3 regions of the Pantoea sp. nfd-35 genome follow, and region 2 is predicted to be linked to each of the others. Evidence: predicted binding sites of a transcription regulator. Region 2 holds the regulator's gene; each other region holds the start of a gene.

Region 1 (5,810 bases), 870 kb from region 2:
GGGTGTGATCTTTGTTTGCAGAGGTTCGCGCGGCTAATGAGAGGCTTTTACCGCAGGGGCGGTTAAGGGTTGTCATTAGTCGCGAGGATGCAACGAGGATCGGTAATCAATGGCAGGCTCAATATAGCACTGCCCCGATGTTAAGGACTTTGATTTTGCTTAATCCGATCGTACGCAAATTCCAATATGGTCAACATACCGTCACGCTGGAAACCGGCATGATGGCTCGCCAGGCGACCGCCGCCGTGATGGTGAGCATGGACGATACCGCAGTATTTGTCACCGTTGTTGGTCAGAAAAAAACCAAGCCAGGTCAGGACTTTTTCCCACTGACCGTTAACTATCAGGAGCGTACTTACGCTGCTGGTCGTATCCCAGGTAGCTTCTTCCGTCGTGAAGGTCGCCCAAGCGAAGGCGAAACCCTGATTTCACGTCTGATTGACCGTCCGGTGCGTCCGCTGTTCCCGGAAGGTTTCGTCAACGAAGTGCAGGTTATTGCGACCGTTGTTTCAGTTAACCCACAGGTTCACCCGGACATCGTTGCCATGATCGGTGCTTCTGCAGCCCTGGCGCTGTCAGGTCTGCCTTTCAACGGCCCTATCGGTGCGGCACGCGTAGGTTATATCAATGACCAGTACGTACTGAACCCAACGGCTGATGAGCTGAAAACATCCCGTCTGGACCTGGTGGTTGCCGGTACACAGAACGCCGTTCTGATGGTGGAATCTGAAGCGGAAATCCTGTCTGAAGAGCAGATGCTGGGTGCGGTGGTGTTTGGCCACGATCAGCAGCAGATCGTGATTGAAAACATCAACTCACTGGTTGCCGAAGCGGGCAAACCGCGTTGGGACTGGCAGCCAGAGCAGGCAAATACTGCACTGATTTCACGCGTTGCGGCGCTGGCCGAAACCCGTATCAGCGATGCATACCGCATTACCGATAAGCAAGAGCGTTACACCCAGGTTGGCGTCATTAAAGACGAAACCATTGCTGCGCTTCTGGCAGAAGATGAATCACTCGATGCGGCCGAAATCGGCGATATCGTTCACAGCCTGGAAAAGAATGTGGTTCGTACCCGCATCCTGAACGGCGAGCCACGTATTGATGGCCGTGAAAAAGACATGATCCGTGGTCTGGACGTGCGCACGGGCGTTCTGCCACGTACACACGGTTCCGCACTGTTCACCCGTGGTGAAACACAGGCGCTGGTGACCGCGACGCTGGGCACCACCCGCGATGCGCAGAACCTGGATGAGCTGATGGGCGAACGCACCGACAGCTTCCTGTTCCACTATAACTTCCCTCCGTACTCCGTTGGTGAGACTGGTATGGTGGGCTCGCCTAAGCGTCGTGAAATCGGTCACGGTCGTCTGGCGAAGCGCGGCGTGCTGGCCGTGATGCCTAAAGCTGAAGATTTCCCGTATACCGTGCGTGTGGTTTCTGAAATCACCGAATCTAACGGTTCCTCTTCTATGGCCTCGGTCTGTGGTGCCTCTCTGGCACTGATGGATGCCGGTGTGCCAATCAAGGCCTCTGTTGCGGGTATCGCAATGGGCCTGGTGAAAGAAGACGACAAGTTTGTTGTCCTGTCCGACATCCTGGGTGATGAAGATCATCTGGGCGATATGGACTTTAAAGTCGCCGGTAGCCGTGAAGGTATCACTGCGCTGCAGATGGACATTAAAATTGAAGGCATCACCCGCGAGATCATGCAGGTTGCGCTGAACCAGGCCAAAGGTGCGCGTCTGCACATTCTGGGCGTAATGGAACAGGCTATCAGCACGCCGCGTCAGGAAATCTCTGAGTTCGCACCGCGCATTTACACCATCAAGATCAATTCAGACAAGATCAAAGATGTGATTGGTAAAGGCGGTTCTGTGATCCGTGCGCTGACCGAAGAAACCGGTACAACCATCGAAATCGAAGATGACGGTACCGTGAAAATCGCAGCAACCGATGGTCTGAAAGCGAAAGAAGCGATTCGTCGTATCGAAGAGATCACCGCAGAAATCGAAGTGGGCCGTATCTACAGCGGTAAAGTCACACGTATCGTAGACTTTGGTGCCTTCGTCGCTATCGGCGGTGGTAAAGAAGGTCTGGTGCATATTTCTCAAATCGCCGATAAGCGCGTTGAGAAAGTGACTGACTATCTGCAGATGGGTCAGGAAGTCCCGGTGAAGGTGATGGAAGTCGATCGCCAGGGCCGCGTACGTCTGAGCATCAAAGAAGCGACAGAAACCAAGCCTGAAGCTGTTGCAGCTGAGAGCGCACCTGACGCTGAATAAGTCTTTCCTGATTTGCCTCTCCTTGCCTGGCAGGGAGAGGCTTTTGTGTCATCGCGAGGGCGGGAATCCTTGTGCACAGCAGGCGGATAACAGGATGGTTGTCCCAATGTTTGTATTCGGGAGTGGGAAATGAAGCCTTTTTTGCGCTGGTGTTTTGTTGCGACAGCTTTGACGCTGGCAGGATGCAGCAACTCCAATTGGCGTAAGAACGAAGTTCTTGCAGTACCTTTACAGCCCACACTGCAACAGGAAGTGATTCTGGCTCGCATGGAACAAATTCTTGCCAGTCGAGCCCTTACCGATGATGAACGCGCACAGCTGTTATATGAGCGCGGAGTGTTGTATGATAGTTTGGGTCTGAGGGCATTAGCGCGGAACGATTTTTCGCAAGCGCTGTCTATAAGACCAGATATGCCAGAAGTGTTTAACTATCTTGGTATATACTTAACGCAGGCGGGCAACTTTGATGCCGCCTATGAAGCGTTTGATTCTGTACTTGAGCTTGATCCAACTTACAACTATGCGCATTTAAATCGTGGTATCGCCCTCTATTACGGCGGTCGATACAAGTTAGCGCAAGATGATCTGCTGGCGTTTTATCAAGACGATCCTAACGATCCTTTCCGCAGCTTGTGGCTCTACCTGGTTGAAAGCAGGATGGATGCCGACAAAGCAAAAGTGGCGCTTAAGCAGCGTTACGACAAAGCGGTCAAGGACCAATGGGGATGGAATATTGTCGAGTTCTACCTGGGCGACATCAGCGAAGCAACACTGATGGAACGTCTCAAGGCGGACGCAACGGATAACACCTCGCTCGCTGAACATCTCAGTGAAACCAACTTCTATTTAGGTAAGTATTACCTAAGTCTGGGGGAGAAGGACAACGCAGAAGCGTTGTTCAAACTGGCGGTTGCCAACAACGTGAATAACTTTGTTGAACACCGATACGCATTGTTGGAACTGGCGCAACTCGGCCAGGCACAAGACGATTTATCAGAATCTGACCAGCAATAGCTGACGAACTTTTTTGCCTGTAAAACCTGTCAAGTCATCATCTTCAGGGATGAGGGCTTTTCTGTTCGTCAAAACTTCTAATTTGAGCCGGTTCACACTTTTTGATGAAAATGACTGAAAGTTTTCACGACGAGTTATGTAGACTGGCCGCCGCAATCAACGAGGCACGTGTACTACATGACTGATATTCAAACCACTTTTGCAGAACTTGGCCTGAACGCCGAACTCCTTGAATCACTGAACGGCATGGGCTATGTCAAGCCATCCCCAATCCAGGCTGAGTGTATTCCTCACCTGCTGGCGGGCCGTGACGTATTAGGTATGGCGCAGACCGGGAGTGGTAAAACTGCAGCGTTCTCGCTGCCGCTGTTACACAACATCGATCCAACTGTTAAAGCACCGCAAATTTTGGTGCTGGCACCGACCCGCGAACTGGCGGTGCAGGTAGCTGAAGCTGTTACCGAATTCTCTAAACATATGCGCGGTCTGAACGTGGTTGCCCTTTACGGCGGCCAGCGTTATGACGTGCAGTTGCGCGCCCTGCGCCAGGGACCACAGGTTGTCGTAGGTACTCCAGGCCGTCTGCTGGATCACCTGAAACGTGGCACGTTAGATCTGTCTAACCTGCGTGGTCTGGTGCTGGACGAAGCCGATGAAATGTTACGCATGGGCTTCATCGAAGACGTTGAAACTATCATGGCGCAGATCCCAGAAGGTCATCAGACCGCACTGTTCTCTGCCACCATGCCAGAAGCGATTCGTCGTATTACCAAGCGTTTTATGAAAGATCCGCAGGAAGTGCGCATTCAGTCAAGCATGACTACGCGCCCAGACATCAGCCAGAGTTACTGGACGGCTTACGGCCGTAAAACTGACGCGCTGGTTCGCTTCCTTGAAGCAGAAGACTTCGATGCTGCGATCATTTTCGTGCGCACTAAAAACGCAACGCTGGAAGTGGCTGAAGCGCTGGAGCGCAGCGGTTACAACAGTGCGGCACTGAACGGCGATATGAACCAGGCACTGCGTGAGCAGACGCTGGAGCGCCTGAAAGATGGTCGTCTGGATATCCTGATTGCTACCGACGTTGCGGCCCGTGGCCTGGACGTTGAGCGTATCAGCCTGGTTGTTAACTACGATATTCCGATGGACGCAGAATCTTACGTTCACCGTATCGGCCGTACCGGTCGTGCTGGTCGTGCAGGTCGCGCACTGCTGTTCGTAGAGAACCGCGAGCGTCGTCTGCTGCGTAACATCGAACGCACCATGAAGCTGACCATTCCAGAAGTTGAGCTGCCAAATGCAGAACTGCTGGGTCAGCGTCGTCTGGCTAAGTTCGCGGCAAAAGTTCAGCAGCAGCTGGAAAGCAGCGATCTGGAACAGTACCGTGCGCTGCTGGCGAAGATGCAGCCTGAAGAAGAGCTGGATATCGAAACGCTGGCTGCTGCGCTGCTGAAAATGGCACAGGGTGAGCGTCCGCTGATCGTTCCTGCTGATGCACCACGTCCAGCGCGTCGTGAATTCCGTGAGCGTGACGATCGTCGTGAGAGCCGTGATGCACGTGGTCCACGCGAAAGCCGTGATGGCGACCGTCCACGTCGCGAACGTCGTGACGTTGGCGATATGCAACTGTACCGCATTGAAGTGGGCCGTGACGACGGTGTTGAAGTGCGTCATATCGTGGGCGCAATTGCCAACGAAGGCGATATCAGCAGCCGTTACATCGGTAACATCAAACTGTTTGGTACGCACTCCACCATCGAGCTGCCGAAAGGCATGCCAGGTGACGTGCTGCAGCACTTTACCCGTACGCGTATTCTGAACAAGCCAATGAATATGCAGCTGCTGGGTGATGCTCAGCCGCACGAAGGTGGCCGTGGCGAGCGTCGTCCTGGCGCCGGTGCTGGCGAACGTCGTGGCGGCGGTGCACGTCCTGAAGGTCAGGGCCCGCGTCGTTTCTCTTCTGAGCGCCGTGAAGGTGGTCGTGAAGGCGGACGCAGCTTCAACCGCGAAGGCGGTCGTGGTCCACGTCGTGAAGACGGTGCGGCTGCACCACGTCGTCGTGACGCGTAAGCGAGCTAAATCGTCGTAATAAAAAGGGAAGCCTGCGGGCTTCCCTTTTTTTGTCCTGCTTCTGGCTTATCCCAGAAGGGCGGCTGCTGATTTACAGGCTGCGTGCAGCGTCCATCGCCAGCTTAAACGAGTGCAGACGGGCTTGCGTATCGTAAATCTGACCGTTAACCATTATCTCATCCGCCTGGGTTTCACGCAGCAGTGAAGCCAGTCCGTGACGCACTTTCTCGACATCCCCTACCAGCGACATGCTCAGCGCCTGCTGAACGCCATACTGTTCTGACGGCGACCACAGGCTGTCCATGTTCTGGACCGGGGCAGGCAGCGGGCCCGGCTTGCCGCGGCGCAGATTAATAAACTGCTGCTGCATTGAAGTGAACAGGAAACGCGCGTCACTTTCGCTGTCAGCGGCAACCACGTTAATGCACACCGTAGCGTACG
Region 2 (5,810 bases):
TATTGATAACTACGACTCGTTTACCTGGAACCTCTACCAGTATTTTTGCCAACTGGGTGCTCAGGTTCGGGTAGTAAGAAATGATGCTATTACCCTTGATGAAATGCGCACGCTGCCGCTGACTCATTTGGTGATTTCCCCTGGCCCCTGCACGCCCGATCAGAGCGGTATTTCGTTGCAGGCCATCCGCCATTACGCTGGCCGTCTTCCTGTACTGGGCGTTTGCCTGGGCCATCAGGCGATAGCCCAGGTTTTTGGGGCGCAGATCGTTCGCGCTCGCGAGGTAATGCACGGTAAAACCTCGGCGGTGCAGCACAATGGTTGTGGCGTCTTCCGCGGTCTGAATGAGCCGTTGACCGTTACGCGCTACCATTCACTTATTGTCAAAACGGAAACCTTACCTGATGCGTTCGAGGTGACCGCATGGAGCCTGCGTAACGGCCAGCCGGATGAGATTATGGGGATTCGCCATAAAACGCTCGCACTGGAAGGCGTGCAGTTTCATCCAGAGAGCATCCTCAGTGAACAGGGACACCAGCTGTTGGCTAATTTCCTGCACCAGTAAAGTTGTGTTTGCCTTTAAGTGATTTTTTATGCATATTTCATGATTATTATTTCATCGTGACTCAACGAATCAGTTAATGAGGTTGTCAATGACAGCGGAAAATATGGCAGTAACGCGTGAGACGTTCGATCAGGTCATTTTGCCTGTTTATGCACCTGCTCAGTTTGTACCGGTAAAAGGCAAGGGAAGCCGCGTCTGGGATCAACAGGGTAAAGAATATATCGACTTCTCTGGCGGCATTGCCGTGACCGCTCTGGGCCATTGCCACCCGGCGCTGGTTGAGACCCTGAAGAAACAGGGCGAAACCTTATGGCATACCAGCAATGTGTTTACCAATGAACCTGCGCTGCGTCTGGCCAGTAAACTGATCAACGCCACGTTTGCGGAGCGGGTCTTTTTTGCTAATTCGGGGGCAGAAGCCAATGAGGCCGCGTTTAAGTTGGCTCGCTACTATGCCTGTAAACGCCACAGCCCGTTCAAAAGCAAAATCATTGCCTTTCACAACGCCTTTCACGGCCGGACGCTGTTCACCGTAACGGTGGGCGGTCAGCCCAAGTACTCCGACGGTTTTGGCCCGAAACCCGCCGATATCGTTCATGTGCCGTTCAACGATCTGGACGCGGTTAAGGCGGTGATTGACGATCACACTTGCGCCATTGTGGTGGAGCCGATTCAGGGTGAAGGCGGTGTGATGCCTGCAACACCAGCGTTTATGCAGGGGTTACGTGAACTGTGCGACAAACACCAGGCGCTGCTGGTACTGGATGAGGTGCAAAGCGGCATGGGGCGCAGCGGTAAGTTGTTTGCCTATGAGCACTACGGCGTGACGCCCGATATTCTGACCTCGGCGAAGGCGCTGGGCGGCGGTTTTCCTGTAAGCGCCATGCTGACCACCAATGAGGTAGCCTCAACCATGGCGCCTGGCGTGCATGGCACGACTTATGGCGGCAATCCGCTGGCATGCGCGATCGCAGAAACCGCGTTAGATATTATCAATACGCCAGCTGTACTGAATGGGGTAGAAATCCGCCGCCAGCAGTTTGTTGAGGCGCTCAAGGCTATTGATGCGCGTCACGACCTGTTCAGTGATATCCGTGGTAAAGGCCTGCTGATTGGTGCAGCCCTGAAGCCGCAGTATGCGGGCAAGGCGCGCGATATTCTGAATGCGTCAGCTGCGGAAGGCGTCATGGTGCTGGTGGCCGGAACAGATGTGATGCGCTTCGCACCGTCGCTGATTATCGAGCCTGCCGATATCGAAGAGGGCATGGCTCGCTTTGCCCGTGCGGTAGAGAAAGTGCTGTCTGCCTGAGTTATTTGCGGCGCAGACTGCGCAACAGCCAGCGGCCATGATGAGGCCGCTGGTTCCAGGCCAGAGAAGAGATCGTGTGCATGACTTTCAGATGCTCCAGGATGCGCCTGACGTGCTGCTCCAGTACCGTGACCGGCCCCTCATTTATATCTTCCACGCCCTGTAGCAGATCCGTCTGCGAACTTTCCCCATCATATTCCAGCCTTTGCTGACACCGTTGCAGGGCGATCTCGCACCATTGCAGGTAGTGCTCAGCCAGCGTGGGCGGCAGCATGGTATGTTCACGTGCCAGAATGGTCATGGCGTTAATGTGCTCCACGATAAACTGGCAGTGCGTGACCCATAAGCGCATATCCTGCAGGTAGCGTGAATTAAATCCCGGCTCCTGCATGGCCTGATTCAGGGAGTTGAATACGGCGTTATGCGCCTGGTTGACCTTAACCCGCTGGTAAGCCAGCGCATCGGGTGACTGCTCCGGGCCCAGCAACATTCGCAGGGCATCCTGACAGGCCTCCAGCGCATCATGGGCATTCTGGCGCAGCAGGGCACTTTGCCACTGCGGCCACAGCCATAACATGCCCCCAAAGGCGATCAGGCAGCCCATCAGCGTATCCAGCAGGCGGGGCAGTAAAAACTGTGCCCCGTTAAGGGAGAGCAGTTGCAGCGTATAAACGGCCGTAACCGTAAATCCCACTATTGACCAGCCGTAAAACTGGCGGGTAAAACGGTAGCTGATAAAGGTAATCACCAGCATGATGCTCAGCACCAGCGGTTCAGGCACATCCAGGCGTAGCGACGCCGCCGCGATAGCCAGTCCGGCAAAGGTTCCCAGGGCCCGGTGCTGAATACGTACGCGGGTTGCGCTGTAGTTGCTCTGGCTGACAAACATGATGGTCATCAAAATCCAGTAGGGCTTAGGAATCGAAAAGAACACGGCCAGGGCGCTGCCCAGCATCAGCATGACGGAAAAACGCCCGGCCGTTCGCAGTGCGGAAGACCGCAGCGACAGATAGCTCCGCAACGCGGGCAGCAGCGGTAAACGACGCTGGCGATCGGCCATCAGGTCGCGTTGATAAAGCGGCTTTTGGGTTCGAAGCACCCGGGCGATACGGCTGAAATGATAGAGACAGAAGTTACCCACCGGATTGTCCGGATGCTGAAGGGCGATTTTCTCCAGCGCACCCAACTGCTTGTCCATATCGAAACGACCAGAGAGTTGGTGATACAGAATATCGTCGGCCAGCGCGCGCAGCCGGGCTGAAATCGTTCTGGCGTTCCAGCGGATGACGGCTTCAGCATGGCTTTGCTCGACCAGCTTCTGGACCTCTTCCGGCTGATGCAGGCTGACGGAGATATGCTCCTGCAGATCCAGTGCTACCTGAAACGCCCGGGTCAGGCGTTTGTGGCTGTGATCGCGACTCGCAGACAGCATATGCATTTGCTGATAGCAGGTGTTGATCAGATCGATCGCTTTTTGCTGACGCGCCAGCAGGGGCGGCAGGGCTTTTTCCGGATCGGTCAGCTGCGTCAATAAGCTGTACTTGGCGTCACAGTAATTTGCCAGCTCACGGTAGATCAGGCTCAGGCTTTCGCGCATCGGCTGCTCTTTCCACAGCCAGAACCAAAACCAGTTGAACAGGCCATACCAGAGCGTTCCACCGATATAGAGCAGGGGCGGAACGTAAATGGGCATACGGCCAATCAGGCTGAGGGTAAAAATTGACGCGATTAACGTGCCGGGCAGCAGTCGGGCGTGCAGCGGACTGATCTCTCCGGTGACGCCAAGCAGCAAAGGCAGGGCAAACAGGATGAGCGGCAGCGGCACGTCTTTAAGCAGCAGCCACTGCATCAGTAAACTGCCAAGGGCAAACAGGCTGCCGCCGATGATCAGGCGTTTAAAGAAGCGTTTGTGGGGCGTGTCCAGACCGGCAATGTTGCAGCAGGCGGGAACCAATGAGAACAGCAATCCTTTTTGCAGATCGCCGAACAGCCAGCCGAGCGCTACGGGAAGGCACAACACCAGCGTCTGGCGCAGCGCATAGTTAACTTCGGGGTGATAGATTATTCTTCGCCACATCGGCTCAACACAAGACATTCACGGCATAATGTCGCCATCACGCCGTGAACAGTCAGGCTTAGCGTGTGCCGTAAACAACGATGGTTTTGCCGTGTGCGGAGATCAGGTTCTGATCTTCCAGCATCTTCAAAATACGGCCCACGGTTTCACGTGAACAACCAACGATTTGGCCAATTTCCTGACGAGTAATTTTAATTTGCATGCCGTCAGGATGCGTCATGGCATCTGGCTGTTTAGCCAGATTAAGCAACGTTTGTGCAATGCGTCCGGTCACATCCAGGAAAGCGAGATTTCCCACTTTTTCTGACGTCACCTGCAGACGGCGAGCCATCTGAGAAGAAAGACGCATCAAAATATCCGGGTTAACCTGGATGAGCTGACGGAATTTCTTGTAGGAAATCTCTGCCACTTCGCACGCAGTTTTCGCACGTACCCAGGCGCTGCGCTCCTGACCTTCTTCAAACAGGCCAAGCTCACCAATAAAATCGCCTTGATTCAGATAAGAAAGAATCATCTCTTTGCCTTCTTCATCCTTAATCAGTACCGCGACGGAACCTTTCACGATGTAGTAAAGCGTTTCGGCTTTTTCACCTTGGTGAATCAGCGTACTTTTGGATGGATACTTGTGAATATGGCAATGGGACAGGAACCATTCAAGTGTAGGGTCTGTTTGCGGTTTGCCGAGAACCATTCGCTATTATCCTCTATTGTAATCGTGCCCAAAATACAGGGCTCAGTTTCCCTGCCAGGCGATGAAAGCGTTAAGCGTGTTTCCATTCAGGAAATTATTCGGGCTGCATTTGCGCAGAGCGCATCATTCTTCCCGGCTTCGTCTTCGGATGACGAAAAATATTTTCAGCACTGTTTGTAGCACAGCTTTCGCCGACTGTCTTGTGTTGTCTCGCTTCAGCAATAAGGCTGATTTCTCCGGATTGCTGTTTACCAGGCAAAAGCGTACTCTGACGCAAAAACAGGGCATTCTGGGGGCCAGATTATGCAGGCAAGAGTCAAATGGGTTGAAGGGTTAACATTCCTCGGCGAGTCTTCGTCCGGACATCAGGTCTTAATGGACGGCAATTCCGGCGATAAAGCGCCCAGCCCTATGGAAATGGTGCTGATGGCGGCCGGCGGATGCAGCGCCATTGATGTGGTATCAATTTTGCAAAAAGGTCGCAACGATGTGGCTGATTGCGAAGTAAAACTCGAATCAGAACGTCGGGAAGAAGCGCCTCGCATCTTTACCCGCATCAACCTGCATTTTATCGTCAGTGGAAAAGCACTTTCAGATAAAGCCGTCGCGCGTGCGGTCGACCTTTCAGCTGAGAAGTATTGCTCGGTTGCCATTATGTTAGGCAAAGGGGTGGAAATTACCCACAGTTACGAAGTTATCGAGCTGTAATTATTCAGAGGCCAGCGCGGCCTCTGATTTTATTCAATGCGTTTGCCTTCCATGAGCCGTTTTACCAGCGGTGCCATAATTAATTCCATCGCCAGCCCCATTTTCCCGCCAGGTACAACCAGCGTGTTGATATTGGAAATAAACGATCCCTGCAGCATGGCCAGTAGGTAGGGAAAATCAATATCTTCCAGCCCCTGAAAGTGGATGACGACAAAACTTTCATCCAGTGAAGGAATGGTGCGTGCCGCAAAGGGGTTAGAGGTGTCGACGGTTGGAACCCGCTGAAAGTTAATATGGGTGCGTGAGAACTGCGGCGTAATGAAATTGATGTAATCTTCCATTGAGCGCACCACCGAATCCATTACGGCTTCACGCGAATGACCGCGTTCACCGGTATCGCGTACCAGCTTCTGAATCCACTCCAGGTTAACGATGGGGACGACGCCGACCAGTAAATCCA
Region 3 (5,810 bases), 470 kb from region 2:
TACGGTGGCGTCAATATGGCGCGCGAGCAGCAGGCGATTAACCGTGTTAGAAATTACCCTGGCGATGATCATGCCGACAATGATAATGGCAATTGCCGCGACGATATTGACGGCATAACTCAGAATCAGCGCCTGGTTGTGTACCAGCCAGCCACCGGCACTGTTAATGCCATTAACAACATTCAAGTCTTCCATTTGTAAGCCCTGTCGATAGTTCCCCTGTGGGGAAAGACAAAAAACTGCCAGATGTAATCCGACACCCAATGGTTAAGGGTAATCAATTATTTAGCCAGACGCCAAACTGAGTGATACGGGAAGGCGGTTTTGCACACTTACGCATCAGCACGCCGGCCTCCGCGCACGATGTTTGTTCAGGGCACATGGCTGAGTATATTAATCAGCCTGCCAAACGGATCACGGACATAAAAACGACGCACGCCCCACGCTTCTTCTGTAAGCGCATAGTCGACCGGCAGCCTCGCAGCGACAACGCGTTGATACACCTCATCAAGATTATCAACCTCAATGGATAAATCCGGAACAGCTGTGCCGGCGCCGCCTTCCCGCGCAATACTGACCTGCGGCACCATCGTGTTATCCGCGGCCCAGGTCATGATCCATCCGTGATCCATCGCCAGTTTCAGATCGAGAATGTCACCGTAGAAGCGTTCTGCTTCTTCCATATTTCCGGCCCGAATATTCGCCACAATGCGTTTGACGGCCATACGATTGCCCTCACCTGTTAAGCCACATACAGGATACAGCGCACGCTGCAGTGAGGTTGTGACAGCACGTCAGAATGTGTCGCCCGACAAAAAGAAATGAAACTGAGCGTGAGCAGAAAGGATAAAAAAAAAGTCCCGATCGGACGATCGGGACTGAGTCGTTCGTCTGCCGTTCTCTCGAACTCAGACGCCAGCAACGTGATGCTTACAGAACGTCAACGGCGTTGAGTTCTTTGAACGCCTGCTCCAGACGCACCACCATGGATGCCTGGGCAGAGCGCAGCCATACACGTGGGTCATAGTATTTCTTGTTAGGCTTGTCTGCGCCTTCTGGGTTACCCAGCTGCGCCTGAAGATAGCCTTCGTTCTTTTTGTAGTACTGCAGGATGCCGTCCCAGGTTGCCCATTGGGTATCGGTATCGATATTCATCTTGATCACGCCGTAGCTGATAGACTCTTCGATTTCTGCAGCAGATGAACCTGAACCACCGTGGAATACGAAATCCAGCGCGTTGTGCGGCAGACCGTGTTTTTCACAGACATATTTCTGTGAATCACGCAGAATGGTTGGGGTCAGTTTAACGTTGCCTGGCTTGTAAACGCCGTGCACGTTACCGAAAGAGGCCGCAATGGTGAAGCGCGGGCTGATCGCATTCAGTTTTTCGTACGCGTAGTTTACGTCTTCTGGCTGAGTGTAAAGCGCTGAAGCATCCATATGGCTGTTATCTACGCCATCTTCTTCACCACCGGTGCAGCCCAGCTCGATTTCCAGGGTCATGTCGATTTTCGCCATGCGCGCCAGGTATTTGCTGCTGATTTCGATGTTTTCTTCCAGTGACTCTTCGGACAAGTCGATCATGTGAGAAGAGAACAGCGGCTTACCGGTTTTCTTGAAGTGCTCTTCGCCCGCGTCCAGCAGACCGTCGATCCACGGCAGCAGTTTCTTGGCGCAGTGGTCGGTATGCAGGATAACCGGCACGCCGTACTGCTCAGCCATCAGATGCACGTGGTGTGCGCCAGAGATGGCACCGAAAATCGCTGCGCCCTGTGGCTTGTCTGTTTTAAAACCTTTACCGGCGATGAATGCAGCACCACCGTTGGAGAACTGTACGATAACCGGCGCTTTTACTTTCGCCGCGGCTTCCAGTACAGCGTTAATGGAGTCGGTGCCGACGCAGTTGACCGCAGGCAGAGCGAATTTGTTCTCTTTCGCTACTTTGAAGATCTTCTGAACGTCATCACCAGTGACAACGCCGGGTTTTACGAAATCAAAAATTTTAGACATGATTGTGTCCTGTTTCGTGACCGGTTATCCCCGATACGGGGACAGCGATTTAAACGCCCGGTTTCGGGCGAGTTTTCAGGCGATGCCGTAGGGCACCGCCCCCAAAGGATTACTGCTTCGCACGCTCTTCCAGCATGGCTACGGCAGGCAGTTTTTTGCCTTCCACGAACTCCAGGAAGGCACCGCCGCCGGTAGAGATGTAGGAGATTTTGTCTTCGATACCGAACAGGTCGATAGCCGCCAGCGTATCACCGCCGCCCGCCACTGAGAATGCTTCGCTGTCTGCAATGGCGTTAGCCACAATCTCGGTGCCTTTGCGGAAGTTCGGGAATTCAAACACGCCCACCGGGCCGTTCCACAGAATGGTTTTGGCATTCTTCAGGATGGTCGCCATGGCCTGAGCGGTTTCATCACCGAAGTCCATAATCTCTTCGTTATCTGCGACTTCCGAAACCTTTTTCACGGTTGCCGGGGCAGTTTCAGAGAATTCCGTGCCAACACGTGAATCGGTTGGAACAGGAATGCCGTACTGATCGCGCAGGCCTTTAGCCGCGTCAACGAAGTCTGGCTCATACAGCGATTTGCCCACGTTGTTGTCGATAGCGACAAAGGTGTTGGCGATGCCGCCGCCGACAATCACGGTATCGGCAATCTTCACCAGCGACTGCAGCACGTCAAATTTGGTTGAAACCTTAGAACCACCGACCACAGCCACCAGCGGGCGCTCAGGGTTCTTCATCACTTTACCCAGCGCTTCCAGCTCAGCTGACAGCAGCGGGCCAGCACAGGCGACAGGGGCAAATTTGCCAACGCCATGCGTGGATGCCTGGGCGCGGTGCGCGGTACCAAAAGCATCCATAACAAAGACGTCGCACAGCGCAGCGTATTTCTTAGACAGCGCTTCGTCGTCTTTCTTTTCGCCTTTATTGAAGCGAACGTTTTCCAGTACGACCAGTTCGCCCGCGCCGATATCGACGCCGTCGAGGTAGTCTTTCGCCAGGGTAACCTGAGTACCGTTCAGTTTCTCTTTCAGGTAGTTCACTACTGGCAGCAGTGAGAATTCTTCGTTGTATTCACCTTCGGTCGGACGACCCAGGTGAGAGGTAACCATCACTTTGGCGCCCTGTTTCAACGCCGCTTCGATAGTTGGCAGTGAAGCACGAATACGTGCATCTGACGTCACTTTCCCTTCTTTCACTGGTACGTTGAGATCGGCGCGAATTAAAACGCGTTTGCCAGCAAGATCCAGATCGGTCATCTTAATTACGGACATGGTGAACCCTCTCGTTGATTCTCATAAGTTTTGCCAGACGCAAACCGCGTCTTACCTGAAACCGCTTGCGGCCATCGCTAACGTTGTGTCGAGCATTCGGTTAGCAAAGCCCCATTCGTTGTCACACCAGACCAGGGTTTTGATCAGATGCTGACCGCTGACCCGCGTTTGTGTACCGTCCACAATGGCACTGTGCGGATCATGGTTGAAATCTACTGAGACTAACGGCAATTCTGTATAGTCAACTATACCACGAAATGCCCCTTCTGCCGCGCTTTGCAACAAGGCGTTAACCTCACAGGCCCGAACGGGCTGGCGCACGGAAACGCTGAGATCAATGGCCGTCACGTTGATCGTCGGTACGCGAACCGCGATGGCTTCGAAGCGATCGTTAAATTTCGGAAAAATACGCGCAATGCCTGCCGCCAACCGGGTATCCACCGGGATGATAGACTGACTGGCCGCACGCGTACGGCGCAGATCGCTGTGGTAGGCGTCAATCACCTGCTGATCGTGCATCGCCGAATGGATAGTCGTTACCGTCCCCGACTCGATACCAAAAGCGTCATCCAGTAGCTTAATCACCGGAATAATGCAGTTAGTGGTACAGGATGCATTAGAGACAATACAGTCCGTTTGTTTCAGTTCCTGCTCGTTAACGCCGTACACCACGGTTGCATCAAGATCGTTCCCCCCTGGATGGGAAAACAGCACTTTCTTCGCTCCTGCACGCAGATGGGCTTCGCCGTCATCACGGGAACCGTAAACGCCTGTGCAGTCCAGCACCACGTCAACGTTAAGCTCGCCCCAGGGCAGTTCGTCCAGTCCGGCACGATGCAGAATACGGATAATATCGTCTCCGACCCACAGCTGATCCCGCTCCTGACGCACATCCAGCGCGAAACGCCCATGACTGGTATCGTACTTTAGCAGGTGCGCCATGCCCGCAGCCTCAGCCAGTTCGTTAACTGCCACCACTGTGATCTCCGCGCGGCGGCCCGTTTCATACAGTGCACGCAACACGTTGCGCCCAATGCGACCAAAGCCGTTTATCGCTACCCGAATGGTCATCTTTCTCCTGCCAAACCAGACTGAAAAAAAGGTGCAGATAGCCTGAGCGTTTCACTGCATTTTGTACAGGAGATTCTTAGCCCGACCGCAGGCAAAGCAGCCTAAACTGAAACGGTTCAGCTAGGATAATAGAAGGAAGGAATAACGGGAATGATTGCGATCAAGCGGGCTGCGTATTTTTGGATCTACATCACAAAATTACGCAAAAAATCGCTATTACTACAGGAATAATTTTGTCGATAAGGGGGCAAACTGCGCCCCCTTTCATCTGGGCACAGGCGAGCCTTCACTCGCCTGTGCCCTTCTGTCAGGCCAGCAACGCTTTTGCTTTCGCGACTACGTTGTCTACCGTGAAGCCGAAGACTTCAAACAGCTTCTCAGCTGGCGCTGACTCACCAAAGGTGGTCATGCCGACGATAGCGCCGTTCAGGCCGGTATATTTGAACCAATAGTCTGCAATACCCGCTTCAATAGCAACGCGAGCGGCAACGGCCTTCGGCAGGACAGATTCACGATACTCTGCAGACTGCTTGTCGAACGCATCCGTTGATGGCATGGAAACCACGCGAACCTTACGGCCTTCATCGGTCAGTTTCTGATACGCAGCCACAGCCAGTTCAACTTCTGAACCGGTGGCGATCAGAATCAGCTCTGGCGTGCCCGCGCTGTCTTTCAGCACATAACCGCCGCGGGACACGTTTGCCAGCTGCTCTGCGGTACGATCCTGCTGCGCCAGATTCTGACGAGAGAAGATCAGTGCGCTTGGACCATCTTTACGCTCAATCGCATATTTCCACGCCACTGCTGATTCCACCTGATCACACGGACGCCACAGGCTCATGTTTGGTGTGGTACGCAGGCTCGCCATCTGCTCTACCGGCTGGTGCGTCGGGCCATCTTCGCCCAGGCCAATAGAGTCGTGGGTATAAACCATAATTTGACGGATTTTCATCAGCGCGGCCATACGGGCGGCGTTACGTGCATACTCAACAAACATCAGGAAGGTCGCGGTATAAGGCAGGAAGCCGCCATGCAGCGCCAGACCGTTGGCAATCGCGGTCATACCGAATTCACGCACGCCGTAGTGAATATAGTTGCCGGCAGCGTCTTCATTGATGGGCTTAGAGCCAGACCAGATGGTGAGGTTACTGGGTGCCAGATCAGCCGAACCGCCCAGATATTCTGGCAGGATTTTACCAAAGGCTTCGATCGCATTTTGTGAGGCTTTACGGCTGGCGATTTTCGCCGGGTTAGCCTGTAACTGCTCGATAAACTTCTGCGATTCCTGCTGCCAGTTAGCCGGCAGTTCGTTGCTCATGCGGCGCGTAAATTCTGCAGCCAGCTCTGGGAAGGCACTGGCATAGGCCGCGAATTTCGTGTTCCACGCATCCTCTTTCGCCTTGCCTACTTCCTTAGCATCCCACTCAGCATAAATGTCTGAAGGAATAACGAAAGG

The links. The regulator CRP, encoded in region 2, controls carbon source genes, mostly activating them, when cyclic AMP is high. The targets are predictions, from matches to a motif close to ATGTGANNNNNNTCACAT.
Region 1: a site for CRP is predicted at 3,380-3,397, ahead of yrbN (protein YrbN). Genes of this name have one in related genera too.
Region 3: a site for CRP is predicted at 4,533-4,550, ahead of epd (erythrose-4-phosphate dehydrogenase). Genes of this name have one in related genera too.

The regions. Positions count from the first base shown of each region.
Region 1 is NZ_CP122403.1:3,975,897-3,981,706, reverse strand. Features, by position in the region: gene pnp (polyribonucleotide nucleotidyltransferase) at 156-2,285, shown strand; gene nlpI (lipoprotein NlpI) at 2,415-3,299, shown strand; gene yrbN (protein YrbN) at 3,404-3,484, shown strand; gene P9J57_RS18415 (DEAD/DEAH family ATP-dependent RNA helicase) at 3,477-5,369, shown strand; gene P9J57_RS18410 (luciferase-like monooxygenase) at 5,461-5,810, opposite strand, start outside.
Region 2 is NZ_CP122403.1:427,261-433,070, forward strand. Features, by position in the region: gene P9J57_RS01940 (aminodeoxychorismate synthase component II) at 1-565, shown strand, start outside; gene argD (bifunctional acetylornithine/succinyldiaminopimelate transaminase) at 654-1,874, shown strand; gene P9J57_RS01950 (YccS/YhfK family putative transporter) at 1,876-3,951, opposite strand; gene crp (cAMP-activated global transcriptional regulator CRP) at 4,010-4,642, opposite strand; gene P9J57_RS01960 (OsmC family protein) at 4,946-5,350, shown strand; gene P9J57_RS01965 (phosphoribulokinase) at 5,380-5,810, opposite strand, start outside.
Region 3 is NZ_CP122403.1:897,204-903,013, reverse strand. Features, by position in the region: gene mscS (small-conductance mechanosensitive channel MscS) at 1-195, opposite strand, end outside; gene P9J57_RS04325 (VOC family protein) at 372-725, opposite strand; gene fbaA (class II fructose-bisphosphate aldolase) at 931-2,010, opposite strand; gene pgk (phosphoglycerate kinase) at 2,120-3,283, opposite strand; gene epd (erythrose-4-phosphate dehydrogenase) at 3,335-4,354, opposite strand; gene tkt (transketolase) at 4,662-5,810, opposite strand, start outside.